One region of the Kitasatospora sp. NPDC008115 genome, then DNA from elsewhere that is predicted to be linked to it. Evidence: riboswitches for the same ligand, from Rfam matches in the RefSeq annotation. Region 1 holds a riboswitch; the other holds the start of a gene.
What was found. Region 1 has a riboswitch for S-adenosylmethionine ahead of ACFZBX_RS18465 (aminotransferase class V-fold PLP-dependent enzyme). Riboswitches for the same ligand answer to the same signal wherever they lie in the genome.
Positions count from the first base shown of each region.

Region 2: linked by a shared signal. The riboswitch ahead of thrC (threonine synthase) and the one ahead of ACFZBX_RS18465 (aminotransferase class V-fold PLP-dependent enzyme) in region 1 are both predicted to bind S-adenosylmethionine.

Region 1 is NZ_JBIBHU010000013.1:138,292-142,474, reverse strand. Features, by position in the region: gene ACFZBX_RS18475 (hypothetical protein) at 124-549, shown strand; gene trpD (anthranilate phosphoribosyltransferase) at 690-1,766, shown strand; SAM riboswitch class IV at 1,874-1,991, shown strand; gene ACFZBX_RS18465 (aminotransferase class V-fold PLP-dependent enzyme) at 2,044-3,408, shown strand; gene ACFZBX_RS18460 (Lrp/AsnC ligand binding domain-containing protein) at 3,426-3,707, opposite strand; gene ACFZBX_RS18455 (rhomboid family intramembrane serine protease) at 3,704-4,183, opposite strand, start outside.
Region 2 is NZ_JBIBHU010000030.1:22,972-27,154, reverse strand. Features, by position in the region: gene ACFZBX_RS30420 (trehalose-6-phosphate synthase) at 1-1,239, opposite strand, end outside; gene ACFZBX_RS30415 (glucosyl-3-phosphoglycerate synthase) at 1,278-2,285, opposite strand; SAM riboswitch class I at 2,447-2,577, shown strand; gene thrC (threonine synthase) at 2,593-3,873, shown strand; gene ACFZBX_RS30405 (ubiquitin-like small modifier protein 1) at 3,951-4,183, shown strand, end outside.

The DNA.
Region 1 (4,183 bases):
GGACCAGTCGCGGGGGCGCCCGGCCGAGGAGGATCTCCCCGGAAGGGCTCGGCGGCGGGTGATCGGGAGTAGCATCCGGGGAGAGGCGAACGTGGTCCGGATCACACGTGAGGGAGCAGGCCCATGGCGTACACGACCGACGAGACCTTGACCGTTCTCGTCTACAGCCACGACCGCACCACCCGCGAGCAGGTGCTGACCGCTCTCGGCCGCAGGCCCGCGGAGGACCTGCCGGAGCTGGAGTACCTGGAGTGCGCGACCACCCCCGCGGTGCTCAAGGCGCTGGAGAAGGGCGGGGTGGACCTCTGCGTGCTGGACGGCGAGGCGGTTCCGGCCGGCGGGCTCGGGCTCGCCCGGCAGTTGAAGGACGAGATCTACGGCTGCCCGCCGCTGCTGGTGCTGATCGGCCGGCCGCAGGACTCCTGGCTGGCGGCGTGGAGCCGGGCCGACGCGGCGATCTCCCAGCCGGTGGACCCGGTGGCGCTGGCCGGGGCCGCCGCCACCCTGCTGCGGGCCCGGCTGGCCAAGCGGACGCCCGCCGCGCGTTAGGGCGGGGCCGGTGTCTCACGCCGGCGTCTCAGTACAAGAGAAGAAGGGTGAACGGCGGAGCCCGGGGCCCCGCCGCTCGATAGGCTGACTCCGTCCCTACGTCCTTCCCCGTCCGCGGGGAGCGAGAGCTGGAGTCGGTCATGGTGAACGTGCAGCCTGCGAACGGCGGTAGCGAGCCCGCGCAGGTGGTCCGCACCTGGCCGGACATCCTGTCGGCGCTGCTGCGGGGGGAGGACCTCGACCGCTCGGCCACCGCGTGGGCGATGGACCGGATCATGAGCGGGGAGGCCTCCCCGGTGCAGATCGCCGGCTTCATGGTGGCGCTGCGGGCCAAGGGCGAGACGGTCGACGAGATCTCCGGTCTGGTCGACTCGATGTACTCCCACGCGGAGCCGCTGCTCATCCCCGGCCCGGCGGTGGACATCGTCGGCACCGGCGGCGACCGGGCCAAGACCGTCAACATCTCCACCATGTCGGCGATCGTCGCCGCGGCGGCCGGTGCCAAGGTGGTCAAGCACGGCAACCGGGCCGCCTCCTCGGCCAGCGGCTCCTCGGACGTGCTGGAGAAGCTGGGCATCAGCCTGAACCTGCGGCCGCGCCGGGTCGCCGAGGTGGCCGAGGAGGTCGGGCTCACCTTCTGCTTCGCGGCCACCTTCCACCCGTCGATGCGGCACGCCGGCCCGGCGCGCAGCGAGCTCGGGGTGCCGACCGCCTTCAACATCCTCGGCCCGCTCACCAATCCGGCCCGGGTCACCGCGCACGCGATCGGCTGCTTCGACACCCGCCTCGCCGGGCTGATCGCCGGCGTGCTGGCGCGGCGCGGTGCCAGCGCGCTGGTCTTCCGGGGTGACGACGGGCTGGACGAGCTGACCGTCACCACCACCTCGCGGGTCTGGGTGGTCCGGGACGGCGACGTCACCGAGACCTCCTTCGACCCGCGCGACGTCGGCATCGAGCCGGTCGGCATCGAGGCGCTGCGCGGCGGGGACCCGGCGTACAACGCGGAGGTCGCGCGCCGGCTGCTGGCCGGGGAGCACGGGCCGGTGCGGGACGCGGTGCTGCTGAACTCGGCGGCCGCGCTGGTGGCGCTCGACCTGACCGACGCGCCGCTCGCCGAGCAGCTCGGGGCCGCGATGCGGCGCACCGCCGCGGCGATCGACTCGGGCGCGGCGCGCGATCTGCTGAAGCACTGGTCGGAGGCCACCACCCGGGCGTGACACGGGAGTCGGGGCCCGTGGGAGACACCTCCCACGGGCCCCTGCGGCTGTCCGGGATACGGACTCCTGTTTGACCGCGGGACGCACGCGACCTAGAGTCTTCGCCAGGTCATGAGCGACAGCGTCAAGCCCCAGCTGGCTGTCCGGCAACCCTCCGTCCGTGGCGGGGTGCCCTGGGTGAGGACCGGGTCACGCGGCGATCGGTCCGCGTGGCAAGCGCGGACGCCGGACTGAACGCACTCCCGGGGTCCCTGACCCGTCACAGGAGTGCATCCTCATGTCCCTCGCCACCTCCTTCCGCGCCCCGCTTCCGGTCCTCGGCCACGACGTCCAGGTCCCGCTCGCCAACGGCGAGAAGGTCGGCTACGCGGCGCTCGACTACGCCGCCAGTTCCCCGGCGCTCCAGCGGGTCTGGGACGACGTCGCCGCCTACGCCCCCTACTACGGCAGCGTGCACCGCGGTGCCGGCTACCTGTCGCAGCTCTCCACCGACCTGTTCGAGCAGAGCCGCCGCACCGTCACCGAGTTCCTCGACCTGCGCGAGGGCGACCAGGTGGTCTTCACCCGCGCCACCACCGACTCGCTCAACCTGCTGGCCGGCGCCGTCCCGGCCGGGACCCAGGTGTTCGCCTTCGAGACCGAGCACCACGCCTCGCTGCTGCCCTGGGCGCACGCCGGCCTGCCCGTCACCTACCTGCGCGCCCCCCGCTCGCACGCCGAGGCGGTCGCCGCCTTCGACGCCGCGCTGGCCGGCGCGCCCGAGGGCCCGAAGCTGCTCTGCGTCACCGGCGCCTCCAACGTCACCGGCGAGCTGTGGCCGGTCGCGGAGCTGACCCGCACCGCGCACCGCCACGGCGCCCGGGTGGTGCTGGACGCCGCGCAGCTGGCCCCGCACCACCGGGTCTCGGTGCGCGAGCTGGACGTCGACTGGATCGCCTTCTCCGGCCACAAGCTGTACGCGCCGTTCGGCGCCGGGGTGCTGGCCGGCCGGGCCGACTGGCTGGACGAGGCCGAGCCGTACCTGGCCGGCGGCGGCGCCACCCGCACGGTGGCCCGGGAGACCGACGGCTCGGTGGCCGTGCAGTGGCACACCGGCCCGGCCCGGCACGAGGCCGGCTCGCCCAACGTCATCGGCGCCTACGCGATCGCCTCGGCCTGCCGGGCGCTCACCGAGGCCGGGTTCGACGCGCTGGAGGCCCGCGAGCGGGAGCTGGTCGCGCGGCTGAAGGACGGGCTGGCGCAGATCCCGGAGGTCCGGGTGCTGAACCTGTTCGGCGCCGAATCGGACCGGGTGGGCGTGCTCTCCTTCGTCGTCCGGGGCTGGAACAGCTCGCACTTCTCGGCCGCGCTGTCCGCCGAGTACGGCATCGGGGTCCGCGACGGCCTGTTCTGTGCCCACCCGCTGGTGCGCACCCTGCTCGGCGACGAGGAGGCGGCGCCCTCGGAGTGCGGCGCGCCGGAGCCGTCGCTGCCCGGCGAGCGCAGCCTGAACGCGATCCGGGTGAGCTTCGGCGCGGGCACCCCGGACGAGCACGTGGAGCGGTTCCTGACCGCCGTCCGCGAGCTGGTCACGGACGGCGCGGCCTGGACCTACCGCAACGAGGGCGGTCGCTGCGTGGCGGACACCCGCCGCGAGGGCTGAGCCCCCGAAGGCGTGGCCTACTCGTCCAGGCCGATCGCGAACGCGGCCTCCAGGTCGTGCTGGGAGTAGGTGCGGAAGGCGATCTGGGTCTCGGTGTGGGCCACGCCCGGGACCTTGTTGAGGCGGCCGGGGATCACCTCGGCGAGGTCGTCGTGCCGGGCCACCCGCACCATCGCGACCAGGTCGTAGCCACCGGTCACCGAGTAGACCTCGCTGACGCCCTCGATGGCGGCGATCGCCTCGGCGATCTCCGGGATGCGGTCGACGCTGGTCTTGATCAGGACGATGGCGGTGATCACGGTGGCGTACTCCTTTGTGAGGTGCCGCCAGGGTATCGGGCGTCGGCGGCACCGTCGCGGGGGCGGGTGGCCCGCGGACGGCGCTCGGTGAGGGTGCAGGCGTAGAGGAAACCGGCCGCGAAGCCGATCACGTGCACCAGGTACGCCACCCCGGGCCCGGCGGAGTGCACCGACCACCACTGCAGGGCGAACCAGAGCCCCAGCACCAGCCAGGCCGGGAAGCGCAGCGGCAGGAAGAGCAGCAGCGGCACGAGCGTGGTGACCCTGGCCCGCGGGTGGAAGCGCAGATAGGCGCCGAGCGCGGCGGAGATCGCCCCGGAGGCGCCGATCAGCACCCTGGTCGAGTCCGCCGAGTGCGCCTCGGCCAGTGCGAAGCCGTAGGTGGCCAGCGCCCCGGACGCCAGATAGAAGAGGAGGAACCGGGAGCGCCCCAGCCGCCGCTCCACGGTCGGTCCGAAGACGTGCAGGAAGAGCAG
Region 2 (4,183 bases), on a different contig from region 1:
GGAGACCACCGGGACCTCCTTGGCGACCAGGTTCATGCCGTCCCGGATCGGGTTGACCAGGGCCACGTCGGCCATCCGGTAGGCGGCCAGCGAGCGCGGGAAGTCGTCGTCGACGTGCAGGATCAGCGGGGTCCAGTCCGGTGTGCCGAACTCCGCGACGATCTCGGCGGCCAGCGCCCGCACCTGGTCGGTGTAGGCCCGGTACTCGGCGAGGTCGGTGCGGGACGGGTAGGCGAAGGCGATGTGCACCACCCGGTCGCGCCACTCGGGGCGGGTGCGCAGCAGGTGCCGGTAGGCCAGGAAGCCGCGGACGATGTTCTTGCTCAGCTCGGTGCGGTCGACCCGCACCACGGTGCGGCGCTCGCCGACGGCGGTGCGCAGGGCGGCGAGCCGTTCGTCGACGTCCGGGCGGTGGGCGCGCTCGCGCAGGAAGTCGGCGTCGGCGCCGAGGCCGTGCACGCCGAGCGCGGTGGTGCGGCCGGCGTGGGTGACGGTGAGCGCCTCGCGGTCGACCGCCGCGCCGAGGAACCGCTCGCAGCAGTCGGCGAAGGCGAGCGCCCAGCGGCGGGTCAGGAAGCCCGCCCGGTCGGCGCCGAGGATGCCGGTGAGGACGGTGGCGGCGATGTCGTCGGGCAGCAGCCGCAGGTACTCGGGCGGTGCCCAGGGGGTGTGCGAGAAGTGGCCGATCCGCAGGTCGGGGCGGGCGGCCCGGAGCAGCGCCGGGACCAGCGAGAGGTGGTAGTCCTGCACCAGGACGGCGGCGCCGGGGGCGGCCTCGGCGGCGAGCGCCTCGGCGAAGGCGGCGTTGTAGGCGGTGAAGGCCTCCCACTCGGTGCGGAAGCCGGTGTCGAAGGCGGGGGCGGTCGGGGTGTTCCAGAGCAGGTGGTGGACGAACCAGAGGGTCGAGTTGGCGATGCCGTTGTAGGCGCGGGCGAAGGTCTGCGGGTCTATGTCCAGCATCCGCACGGCCTGCCCGCCGACGTCGTGGCCGGCCCGGTCGAGGCGGCCGTCCGGGGCCTGGCGGGCGGCCCGGCGGTCGGCGTCGGAGAGGGCGGCGCAGACCCAGACGGCGTCCGGGTCGTCGATGGCGGAGAGCCCGGAGACCAGGCCTCCGCCGCCTCTGCGGAGGGTCAGCGTGCCGTCGTCCGCGGTGCCGAAGGACACCGGCCCCCGGTTGGACGCCACCAGAACGGGGGCGGCGCCGGTCGGATTCGAACGCTCGGTCGTGTCAGGGCCCATGGTTGGTTGGTTGCCGGGGGTCCGGGGCGGCAAACGTGTCACCGCCGGGTGGCGTATTCGGGGACGGTGTGCATCGGGGGGCGTTCGGTGGCGGTGACGGGGTGGGTGTGGGCGGTGAAGGCGCGGGTGCCCGGGTCGCGGGTGAACTGGGTGAGCCGGGGGTGGACCAGGTCGGCGGAGGCCTTGAGCCGGTGGGTGCGGTCGAGCCGTTCCAGCGCGGTGCGGTAGATGGTGGCGGCCATCCGGCCGAGTGCCTGGCCGTCCTGGTGGCGGTGGTGGCGCACGCCGACGTCCACCTGGGCGAGCGCGTCCAGGCCGGCCGTCTCCAGGGCGTCGACCAGCAGGCCGAGTTCGACGCCGTAGCCGGTGGGGAAGGGCAGCCGTTCGAGCAGCGAGCGGCGGGCCGCGTACTCACCGCCGAGCGGCTGGACGAAACCGGCGAGTTCCGGCCAGTGCAGGTTGAGCAGCGGGCGGGCGACCAGTTCGGTGACCCGGCCGCCGCCGGCCGGCACGACCGCGCCGTCGGTCTCCAGCGGCCGGTCGTACATCGCCTTGACCAACTGGATGTCCGGCTCGGTGAGCAGCGGGCCGATGATCCCGGAGACCAGGGCGGGGTCGAACTCGCGCAGGTCGGCGTCGACGAAGCAGACGATCTCGCCGCGGGTGACCAGCAGCGAGCGCCAGAGCACCTCGCCCTTGCCGGGGGCGGCGGGCAGCCGGGGCAGGATCGCGTCGCGGTGGACCACGGTGGCGCCCGCCTCGGCGGCGACCGCGGCGGTGGCGTCGGCGGAGCCGGAGTCGACCACCACCAGCTCGTCGACCAGCGGCAGCCGCTCCATCAGCTCGCGGCGGATGACCCGGACGATCTCGCCGACGGTGGCCTCCTCGTCCAGCGCGGGCAGCACGACGCTGACCGTGCCGGCCGGGCCGAGCGCCCGCTTGGCCGCCGGCAGGGTGTGCACCGGGCGGTCGGCCGCGCTCCACGAGCGACGGCGCAGCCAGGACGCCGTCTCGGGGAGGAGCTCGGGGGTCGGTTCGGCGGGCAAGGTGCTCTCCTCGGCGGGGTCGGGTACGGGGTCCGGTGGGACGGGGCATCTCGCGTGGCGGACGGTGCCGTTCGGGGTTGACGCCTTCGGATACAGTCTTCGTACAGCGGTCGGACCTTCGCACGCCGGGGTCACCGCTGAGCAGGACCACAACTTCACAGAGCTCATCCAGAGGGACTGAGGGAACGGCCCGTTGACGTCCCGGCAACCTTCTCGCGCGGTCGGCATATGCCCCGGCGGGACAGGTGCCAATTCCGGCCCGGGCGCGACCGCGTCACGGGGAAGATGAGGAGAGAGGCCTCCGCTCATGGCTATCGACACCGCCGCACCCGTCACCGTCGACCTCGGTCCCGCCGCCCGGCTGTCCTGTCGGGAATGCGGCACCAGGTTCCCGCTCGGCCCCAGCTTCGCCTGCCTGGAGTGCTTCGGCCCGCTGGAGATCGCGTACGAGTTCGGCAGCGAGGGCGCCGAGGAGCTGCGCAAGCGGATCGAGGCCGGTCCCGCCTCCATCTGGCGCTACGCGCCGCTGCTGCCGGTGCCCGCCGACGTCGCGTCCAAGCCGAACCTCAACCCGGGGTGGACCCCGCTGGTGAAGGCCGACAACCTGGGCCGTGAGCTGGGCTTCACCGCGCAGTTGCACGTCAAGGACGACTCCGGCAACCCGACCCACTCCTTCAAGGACCGCGTGGTGGCCTGCGCCATCGAGGCGGCCCGCGCGTTCGGCTACACCACGCTGTCCTGCTCCTCGACCGGCAACCTGGCCGGCGCGGTGGGCGCGGCGGCGGCCCGGGCGGGCTTCCGGTCCTGCGTGTTCATCCCGCACGACCTGGAGCAGGGCAAGGTCGTGATGGCCGGGGTGTACGGCGGCGAGCTGGTCGGCATCCAGGGCAACTACGACGACGTGAACCGGTTCTGCTCGGAGCTGATCGGCGATCCCGCCGGCGAGGGCTGGGGCTTCGTCAACGTCAATCTGCGGCCGTACTACGGCGAGGGCTCCAAGACGCTCGCCTACGAGATCTGCGAGCAGCTGGGCTGGCGGCTGCCGGAGCAGATCGTGATCCCGATCGCCTCGGGCTCGCAGCTCACCAAGATCGACAAGGGTCTGCAGGAGCTGATCAAGCTCGGCCTGGTCGAGGACCGGCCGTACCGGATCTTCGGCGCCCAGGCGGCGGGCTGCTCGCCGGTCTCGGCCGCGTTCAAGGCCGGCCACGACGTGATCCGGCCGGTCAAGCCGGACACCATCGCCAAGTCGCTGGCGATCGGCAACCCGGCCGACGGCCCCTACGTGCTGGACATCGCCCGGCGCACCGGCGGCGCGGTGGAGGACGTGACGGACGAGGAGGTCGTGGCCGCGATCCGGCTGCTGGCCCGCACCGAGGGCATCTTCGCGGAGACCGCGGGCGGCGTGACGGTCGGCGTGCTCAAGAAGCTGGTCGAGACCGGTCAGCTGGACCCGTCGAAGGAGACCGTCGCGATCAACACCGGTGACGGTCTGAAGACCCTCGACGCGGTCTCGGACGCCGGGATGACCGCCGTGATCCGGCCGACCCTGGAGTCCTTCCGGGACGCCGGCCTGGCCACCGCCTGACCCCGGGCCCCCGCCCCCCGCAGGCTCCACCCGCCCGTCCCCGCCCCGCCCCGCGCGCCCCGAACGAGGAGACCCCCATGAGCGCCAACGTCCGCATCCCGACCATCCTGCGCACCTACACCGGTGGCGCCAGCGAGGTGCCCGCCGAGGGCGCCACGCTCGGCGAGGTCATCGCCGACCTGGAGAAGAACCACGCCGGGATCGCCGCGCGCATCCTGGACGACACCGGCAAGCTGCGCCGCTTCGTCAACGTCTACGTGAACGACGACGACGTGCGCTTCGCCGAGGGCCTGGCGACGGAGATCAAGGA